DNA from 2 places in the Rhodococcus artemisiae genome. Region 1 is predicted to be linked to the other one. Evidence: riboswitches for the same ligand, from Rfam matches in the RefSeq annotation. Region 1 holds a riboswitch; the other holds the start of a gene.

Region 1 (4,297 bases):
CAGTGAGACCGGATCAGCGTGGGTCGCGGCCGTGTGTCGGTGGGGGACCTGCTGAGTACGATCGGTAGCCACTGCGAGGTCATCGCGATCATGACGAGCCAGTTCAGGATCATGCCGATGCCCGGTGCATGTGGTCCGTCGGCGATCATCCCCGCCTGCGACCAGTAGCCCAACAGCCCGAACAACGACGCGAGCCCGGAGCCGAGCATCGCCGCCGACGCGAGCCGCCAGCGGCGCAGGCACAGCGCGGCAGAAGAGACCAGCACACCGAACACCACGGTCAACGTCATGAAGACCCGCATCAGCATCGAGACCGCGGCACTGTCGCCGTACCAGCCCGCGAGAACTGTCCACGACCAGGCCGACGACGTCTGCGGAAGAACAAGCCCGACGATCAGCAGCGCGATGCACCCGGCGAGCACCCAGCGCCGTCGCCCTGGGTCGAACTCCCCGGCGATCCTCTTCTCGATCCGCGCGAAGTCTCTCCGATACGCCGACAGGTTCTCACTCACGTGCATGCCTCCTCGTTCGACCACACGAGAAGCCATTATGGCCGCCCACACCCGAGTCGGTAGAAGGTGTCGGTTACCAGGGTAAACCCCGGGTGGGTAGAGGCGTCAGTCCTTGTCCGTATCGGTTGCAGGTCCTGATGGTGTCGCGCCGCCCTCATCCGTCCAGTCGGAGGAGCCGTCCTCCGTCGACTGCGCGGGGTCGGATACCACGTCGGGCGCTGTACCGTCCTTGTCGCGCGCGGTGCCGGCCGTTTCCGGATCCTTGTGTGCGCTCACGCCGGTGTCCTTCCGTCGAGGTGTGCCTGCCTCGCATACCCCGAAGCTGCCGTCTCCAACCGTGTGTGCCGCCGCGGTCGACCGGGTACGGAGAAGGCACACGCGATGTCCGGGAGGATCCGATGTCAGATCAGTACCGCATGCAGCACCCCGGGAAGCAGTACCGGACGCCACCGCTCGCCGAACAGGAAGAGATCCCGTATCCGGGGCGCACCTCCGAGATGGTGTCGGAGCCGGACCACGGAGAGCGAACGTATAAGGGCGGCGACCGCCTCGACGGCAGACGCGCCCTCGTCACCGGCGCGGATTCGGGCATCGGCCGTGCCGTCGCCGTGGCGTTTGCACGCGAAGGCGCCGACGTCGTCGTGAGTTTTCTCGACGAGGATGATGATGCGCGCCGCACGACGGAGTTGGTCGAGGAAGCGGGGAGCAGAGCAGTGACGGCACCGGGGGACATCCGGTCCGAGGAGTTCTGCCGCGAACTGGTCGGCACCACCGTGTCCGAACTGGGTGGGATCGACATCCTCGTCAACAACGCCGCCTACCAGCACATGGAACCTGGCGGTATCGCAGACATGACCACCGGCCAGTTCGATCGCGTGATGAAGACCAACCTGTATGCGCTGTTCTGGCTCTGCAAGTACGCGGTGGCGGAGATGCGTCCGGGTTCGGCGATCGTGAACACCACGTCGATCCAGGCCACCACACCGTCACCCGGACTGCTCGACTACGCGACCAGTAAGGCCGGGATCGTGAACTTCACCAAGGGCCTGGCCGCGGATGTCGCACCCAGGGGGATTCGCGTCAATGCGGTTGCACCGGGACCGATCTGGACGCCGCTGATCCCGGCGACGATGACCCGCGGCGCCTACGAGCAGTTCGGCGCCGATGTTCCGCTCGGTCGTCCGGGACAACCTGCCGAGCTTGCTCCCGCGTACGTCTTCCTCGCGTCGCAGGAGGCGAGCTACATCACCGGTGCTGTCGTCGCGGTGACCGGTGGCGTGCCGTTCACCTGACTGCGCCTCGCGGTGCGCATGCTCGGGTCTTGTACTGTTCGACGCGACGTAGGGAACGCCGGTGCGAATCCGGGGCTGTCCCCGCAACTGTCACCGAGGAGCGATCTCCCACATCGTGGTCACGGCCCGCACGGGTTGGAAGGCCGGGAGAAAGCGTCGATCCGGGAGCCAGGACACCTGCGCCGACCGAGGCAGTACCACGAGGATGGATATGAACAATTCGATTTTCGCCGCCCGTAAAGGGCGGCGCACAATGCTGTGCACCGGTATTGCTCTGGTGGCAGCGGTCGTGACCGTAGCCGGCTGCTCGTCGAGCGCCACAGACCCGGACGCCACCGATCACCAGGACACGAGCGCCGCGTCGGGGTCGACGAACTACCCGCTGAGCATCCAGAATTGTGGCCGCGAGGTCACCGTCGACGCGCCACCGCAGCGGGCCGTGTCGCTCAACCAGGGGTCGACGGAAATCCTGCTGTCGCTCGGCCTGGCCGACCGCATGGTCGGCACCGCGACCTGGACCGACCCGGTGCGCGAGAACCTCGGCGCCGAGAACGAGAAGGTGCCGCGCCTCGCCGACAACAATCCTTCCTTCGAAGTCGTGCTCGACACCGAACCCGACTTCGTGTCGGCTTCCTTCGGGGGCACCCTCGGCGAGGGCGGCGTCGCGACATCGGAGCAGTTCGAGCAGCTCGGAGTCCCGTCGTACCTGTCGCCCACCGATTGCGACGGTAAGGACGACAACAGCGTCAACTCCGACGGCAACCGGACCGAGCCGCTGACGATGGATGCGGTGTACAAGGAGATCCGCGAACTAGCAGCGATCTTCGATGTCACCGAGCGCGGTGACGAGTTCGTCGCCGAGCTTCGGCAGCGGTACGAGACCGCCGCGGGTGATGTCGACGGCGCCGGGGTGTCTCTTGCATACTGGTTCGCCGACACCGCCACCCCGTATGTCGCGGGGTGCTGCGGTTCGTCGGGCATCATCACCAACTCCGTCGGCGCGAAGAACGTCTTCGACGACACCACGAACGAGTGGCCGCAGGTGAGCTGGGAGTCGATCCTCGATCGTGATCCCACGGCACTCGTACTCGGCGACCTGAGTCGGCGCAGCATCGCGGGCGACGCACTGGACAGCAAGATCGAATTTCTCGAATCGAATCCGGTCACCCGGCGTCTGACGGCTGTGCAGAACAAACGGTACATCGTCGTCAATGGTGCCGACATGAACCCGTCGATCCGCACGGTCGACGGAATCGAGAAGGTGGCCGGCGCTCTGCGCGAGTGGAATCTCGCGGGCTGATGGTGTCGGCGACGAAGTACCGGTCGCCTGCCGAAGGTGCCCCTGTCGCAGCGGTCGTCGTCGTGGTCGGGCTGGTGGTACTGGCGTTCTCGATCGCAGTGACCGTCACGATCGGCCCGGCCGAACTCTCGGTGCCGGACGTCTACGCTGTCATCTTCGACCGGTTGGGGTTGGCAGACAGTTCGGTCAGCGCGATCCGTGAGGGGATCGTCTGGGAGCTGAGGCTGCCACGGACCCTGCTGGCCGCGGTGTGCGGCGCGGGTCTCGCGGTGTGCGGTGTGATCATGCAGTCGCTGCTGCGTAATCCGCTGGCGGATCCGTTCGTGCTGGGGATCTCGTCGGGTGCGTCGACCGGTGCCGTGATGATCGCGGTGCTGGGCATCGGTGGTGGCGCCGTGTCGTTGTCGGGCGGTGCCTTCCTGGGCGCACTCGTGTCGTTCGCGCTGGTCCTGTTGCTCGCCACCGGCGCGGGCGGAGGTACTTCGCGCGTGGTGCTCGCGGGTGTGGCGGGGACTCAGCTGTTCTCGGCGTTGACGTCGTTCATCGTCATCTCGTCTGCCGATGCGGAGCGGACCCGCGGGGTGCTGTTCTGGTTGCTGGGGTCGCTGTCCGGGGCCACCTGGAGTGATGTGGCGCTCTGCGGCGCGGTGTGTGCGCTGGGCATCGTCGTGTGTCTGGTCAAGGCGTCCTCTCTGGACGCATTCACGTTCGGTTCGTCGACCGCGGCGACACTCGGCATCTCGGTGGCACGTACCCGGCTGATGTTTCTGTTGGTGACCGCTCTTATCACCGCCGTGCTGGTGAGTGCCGCGGGCGCGATCGGATTCGTGGGTCTCGTCCTGCCGCACGCGGCACGATTCCTGGTGGGCCCCCGGCACAGTCATCTCGTGCCCGTCACCGCTGTGGTGGGTGCAGTCTTCATGGTGTGGGTGGATGCGGTGGCCCGCACCGTGTTCGCACCGCAGGAGGTGCCGGTGGGTGTGGTGACCGCTCTGATCGGCGTGCCCGCCTTCGCGCTGATCCTGTTCCGTACGAGGAGTACGCCGTGACATTCCGTACGAGGAGTACGCCGTGACACTGTCCGCAAAGTCGCTGCGGTGGAGCCGCGGTGGGAATCTTGTCGTCGACGACGTGACGATCGAACCCGTGCAGGGGGAGACGATCGGGCTGTTGGGGCCGAACGGGTCGGGTAA
Region 2 (4,297 bases), on a different contig from region 1:
CGCGGTCTGTGCCCGATCCCGGATCACTCGCATCAAGGCAAGCCGGTGGCGCAGATCGAGATGGTTGGTCGGTTCGTCGAACAACAGCACGGACGGCTCCCCTGCGAGGGCCTGCGCGACCAGGACACGTTGCCGCTCCCCACCCGACAGCCGAGCAAAATCCCGGTCGGCGTGGTCACTCATGTCGACAGCGTCGAGCGCTGCGATCACAAGCATCGCGTCGGTCTCGTTGTCTGCGTCGAACATTCCCTTGTGCGCCGCGCGGCCGAGAAGGACGACATCTGCGACCGTGAGCGGGAAGTCGGACGGAGTGGTCTGCGCGACGACCCCTGTTGTGCGACCGACGAATCGCACCGGACTCCGCCACACATCGCGCCCACCGAGGTGGACTGAGCCCGACGCGGGACGAAGAGCGCGATACGCGGTACGCAGCAGCGTCGATTTTCCGCTGCCGTTCGGACCCACCAGGGCAACGACCTCACCCGGAGCGACGTCGAAACTCACGTCGTCGACCAACACTCGCCCACCCGCGCGTACGGTGATGTTCTCGAATCTCAGCATCGATTCCTCACCGCCGTGATGTGCGGCGCAACAGCCAGACGAAGTACGGTCCGCCCACGAGTGCCGTGATGATGCCTACAGGAAGCTCCCGCGGAATCATCACGGTCCGGGCCACCAGGTCGGCACCGATCGCGAACGCGGCTCCGACCACGAGAGCGACGGGCAGCATCCGCCGGTGATCCGAACCGACCAGCATGCGCGCGATGTGCGGAATCATCAGGCCCACGAACCCGACCACTCCGCTCACCGCGACCAGGATCCCGGTCAGCAGCGTCGACAGCACGATCAACCCGAATCTCATTCGCCCGACATCGACGCCGAGCGCGGTCGCGCTCTCGTCTCCGGTGAGCAGCACATTGAGGCTTCGGCTGAGCGGCATCAGGGCGAGGCAAGCGAGAGCCACCCCGACGACGGGAAGGGCCAACGTGTCCCAGCGGGCAGCACCGAACCCACCGAGTGTCCACTGTAGGACCTGCCCGGCAAGACTCTGATCGGGCGAGGTCAGCACCATCAGCGATGTCAGTGCGCTCAGCACGGAGGATACGGCGACACCGGCAAGGACCAGACGGACGGGATCGAGCGGTCCGCGTCCCCGCGCCACCAGGAGCACGATCACCATCGCAGCGAGCGCCCCGAGAAACGCCGCGATCGGAAGCAGCACGGCCCGGCCGCCCAATCCGAATCTCAGGACCGCCACGGCTCCGACAGCCGCACCCGCCGACACACCGAGAATGCCGGGTCCTGCCAGCGGGTTACGGACGACCGCCTGGATCGTGGCACCGACGAGCGCGAGACCTGCGCCGACGCAGCCTGCAAGCAGAACTCGGGGCAGGCGGGTATCGGCGATGATCAGATCCTGGGATCTGGTCCAATCGGGGGAGATCACGGAGGGACCGAAGATCCGATGCCCGATGATGCGCCACGCCGTCGTCGCATCCACTCCGACCGACCCCGCCAGTACACCTACGGTGGCCGCAACGAGCAGGACGACGAGCGACACGGCGAGCACTACCCGGAAGCGGGCGCGCTGAGCCTGCCCGATCACCCGAACGAGGCAGGGTGGAACTGGCGTGCGAGATGTTCGACGCCGTCGATGGAATACGGGCCCGGCTGGAGTTGCGACAGCGTGATCGTCGGGAATGCCTCGTTGCGGATCGCTGTGGTGGCCGAAATCGCCGGTACCGCCATCAGGTCCGCGATCTTCGTCGTCACCGACGGTGACTGGTACTGCGGTGTGGTGCCTTCTTCACGTACCAGGATCACGTCGGGATTCCGTTCCGCGACCTGCTCCCACGACACGCTCATCCATCGCTCGGGGACGTCTCCGAAGATGTTGACGCCGCCCGCGGCTTCTATCAACGCGGTGGCCATGCTGTTCGCACCCGTCGTCGACGCCGTGTCGGTGCCGGACGCGTACAGGAACACTGTCACCGGTTCCTCATCGCCCACCCGCGACCGCACGTCGTCGAGTCGGGCACGGAGTTCGGCAACCGAGTCTTCCGCACGATCGGGGACGCGGAATATCTCTCCGATGGTGGTGATCTCGGCGAAGATATCGTCGATTTCCACCGGACCCGTGGCGCAGCCTTCAGGGTTCAGGTGGGTGTCGATGCCGACATCGCCGAGTTGTTCGCGGGTATGACCCGTCTTCTCGCTGAAACCGTCGGGGTAACCCGAATAGACGAAATCCGGGTCTGCGTCGATGAGCTGTTCCATGGTGGGCTGCTCGGACGAGAGGATCGGCACCTGCCCGTAGGCGTCGGTGTACTCCGGTGCGATCTCGCGTCCCCGCATGTACGCGGTGCCGACCATGCGGTCTTCGAGTCCCAGCTCGAGCATGGTCTCGGTGGCATTGGAGGTCAGCGTGACCGCGTGTTCCGGCGCCGCGGTGTACTCGGTGGTGATTCCGCAGTTGTCGAGATCGACGTACAGCTCCCCCGCTTCTTGCGCGCTGCCGGTGTCGTCGACCGCCTGACCGCACGCGGACACCACGAGAACGACTCCCGCAGTCATTGTGGAGGCCATCAGCCGGCGCATGCGGGCGCGCCGGTACCCCAGAGATGTGTGCACGTCGTTCCTTTCCGAGGTCACGCGCCTCGAAATCAGGAACGGACAGCTGGGCGCTCTGGCTTTCGGCAGAATGTGCTCTGCTGATCACAGTGGCGGGACCGCGCCGGGTTCACACCGGCTTCCCCCGTAACGCTGTCCGTTTCGGCTTGGTACCTCGGCAGCCTAACTCACCTGGCACCGACCGGATCCGGTCGGTGCGGCTCCACTCATGCGCGTGGCTCCCGGAGTTCTTCCGGGAGCCACGGCTGTATTCGACGGGTGGGACTACCCCAGTGCCTGCTCGATGTCGGCGAGGAGGTCGGCGGCATCCTCGATGCCGACGGACAGCCGCACGAGATCGTCCGGCACCTCGAGGGCCGAGCCCGCCGTCGACGCGTGGGTCATGGCGCCGGGGTGCTCGATGAGCGACTCGACGCCACCGAGCGACTCGGCAAGAGTGAAGATCTCCGTGCGCTTGCAGAAGTCGAGCGCAGCCTGGCGCCCGCCGGCGAGGCGCACCGAGATCATGCCGCCGAACCGGCGCATCTGCTTCGCGGCGGCCTCGTGGCCCGGGTGCGAGTCGAGACCGGGGTACAGGACCTGGGTGACGGCCTTGTGCCCGGAGAGCGCATCGACGATCTTCTCGGCGTTGTCGCTGTGCCGTTCCATGCGCACCGCGAGGGTCTTGATGCCTCGCAGGGTGAGAAAGGCGTCGAACGGCCCCGGGACCGCGCCTGCACCGTTCTGCAGGAATGCGAACGCGGTGTCGAGTTCTTCCTCGTCGGTCACCAGTGCGCCACCGACGACGTCGGAGTGTCCGCCGATGTATTTGGTGGTCGAGTGCAGCACGACATCCGCGCCGAGCGACAGCGGCTGCTGCAGGTACGGCGACGCGAACGTGTTGTCGACGACGAGCTTCGCGTCACCGGTATGCGCGATGTCGGCGAGTGCAGCGATATCGCCGATGTTGAGCAGCGGGTTGGTGGGGGTCTCGATCCATACGAGCTTGGTGTTCGGGCGCAGGGCCGCGCGCACCTCGTCGAGGTCGTTGACCGCGGCGGGCGTGTACTCGATGCCCCACTGCGTGAAGACCTTGTCGATGAGCCGGAACGTACCGCCGTAGGCGTCGTTGGGGATCACGAGGTGGTCGCCGGGCCTCAGCGCCGACCGCAGCAGGCAGTCGGTGGCGGCCATACCCGAACCGAACGCGCGCCCGAAGGTGCCGCCTTCGAGCGCCGCGAGGTTCGCTTCGAGGGGACGGCGGGTGGGGTTGCCCGTGCGCGCGTACTCGAAGCCGTTGCGCATCTCACCGACGCCGTCCTGGGCGAACGTCGACGACGCGTAGATCGGCACGTTGACCGCGCCGGTCTGCGGGTCGGGCTCGAAGCCTGCATGGATTGCGCGGGTAGCGAAGCCGTGCTGTGTGTTGTCTGTCATCTGAAATCTGTCCTATCGGCCTTCGGAGATGAAACCAAGCAGATCGTGGCGGGTGATGACGCCGACGGGCTTGCCGTCGTCGATCACCATGAGCGCGTCGGTGTCGCCGAACGCCTTCGTCGCGGAGGAGATCGATTCGCCGACACCGATGTTGGGCAGCGGCGGGCTCATGTGCTTCTCGACGGAGTCAGCGAGGTTGGCGCGTCCTTCGAAGACGGCGCTGAGCAGCTCGCGTTCGCTGACCGAACCG

What was found. A riboswitch is a leader RNA that binds a small molecule or an ion and turns the genes downstream of it on or off. The one in region 1 is predicted to bind cobalamin.
Region 2: another riboswitch for cobalamin. It lies ahead of Q7514_RS19060 (ABC transporter substrate-binding protein); the one in region 1 lies ahead of Q7514_RS26075 (ABC transporter substrate-binding protein).

What each region holds. Positions count from the first base shown of each region.
Region 1 is NZ_JAUTXY010000015.1:148,984-153,280, reverse strand. It holds gene Q7514_RS26090 (Rv2732c family membrane protein) at 1-518, opposite strand, end outside; gene Q7514_RS26085 (hypothetical protein) at 618-788, opposite strand; gene Q7514_RS26080 (SDR family oxidoreductase) at 911-1,804, shown strand; cobalamin riboswitch at 1,829-2,003, shown strand; gene Q7514_RS26075 (ABC transporter substrate-binding protein) at 2,058-3,104, shown strand; gene Q7514_RS26070 (FecCD family ABC transporter permease) at 3,104-4,153, shown strand; gene Q7514_RS26065 (ABC transporter ATP-binding protein) at 4,176-4,297, shown strand, end outside.
Region 2 is NZ_JAUTXY010000009.1:81,158-85,454, forward strand. It holds gene Q7514_RS19050 (ABC transporter ATP-binding protein) at 1-561, opposite strand, end outside; gene Q7514_RS19055 (FecCD family ABC transporter permease) at 569-1,606, opposite strand; gene Q7514_RS19060 (ABC transporter substrate-binding protein) at 1,603-2,631, opposite strand; cobalamin riboswitch at 2,659-2,783, opposite strand; gene Q7514_RS19065 (cystathionine gamma-synthase) at 2,896-4,047, opposite strand; gene Q7514_RS19070 (cystathionine beta-synthase) at 4,060-4,297, opposite strand, start outside.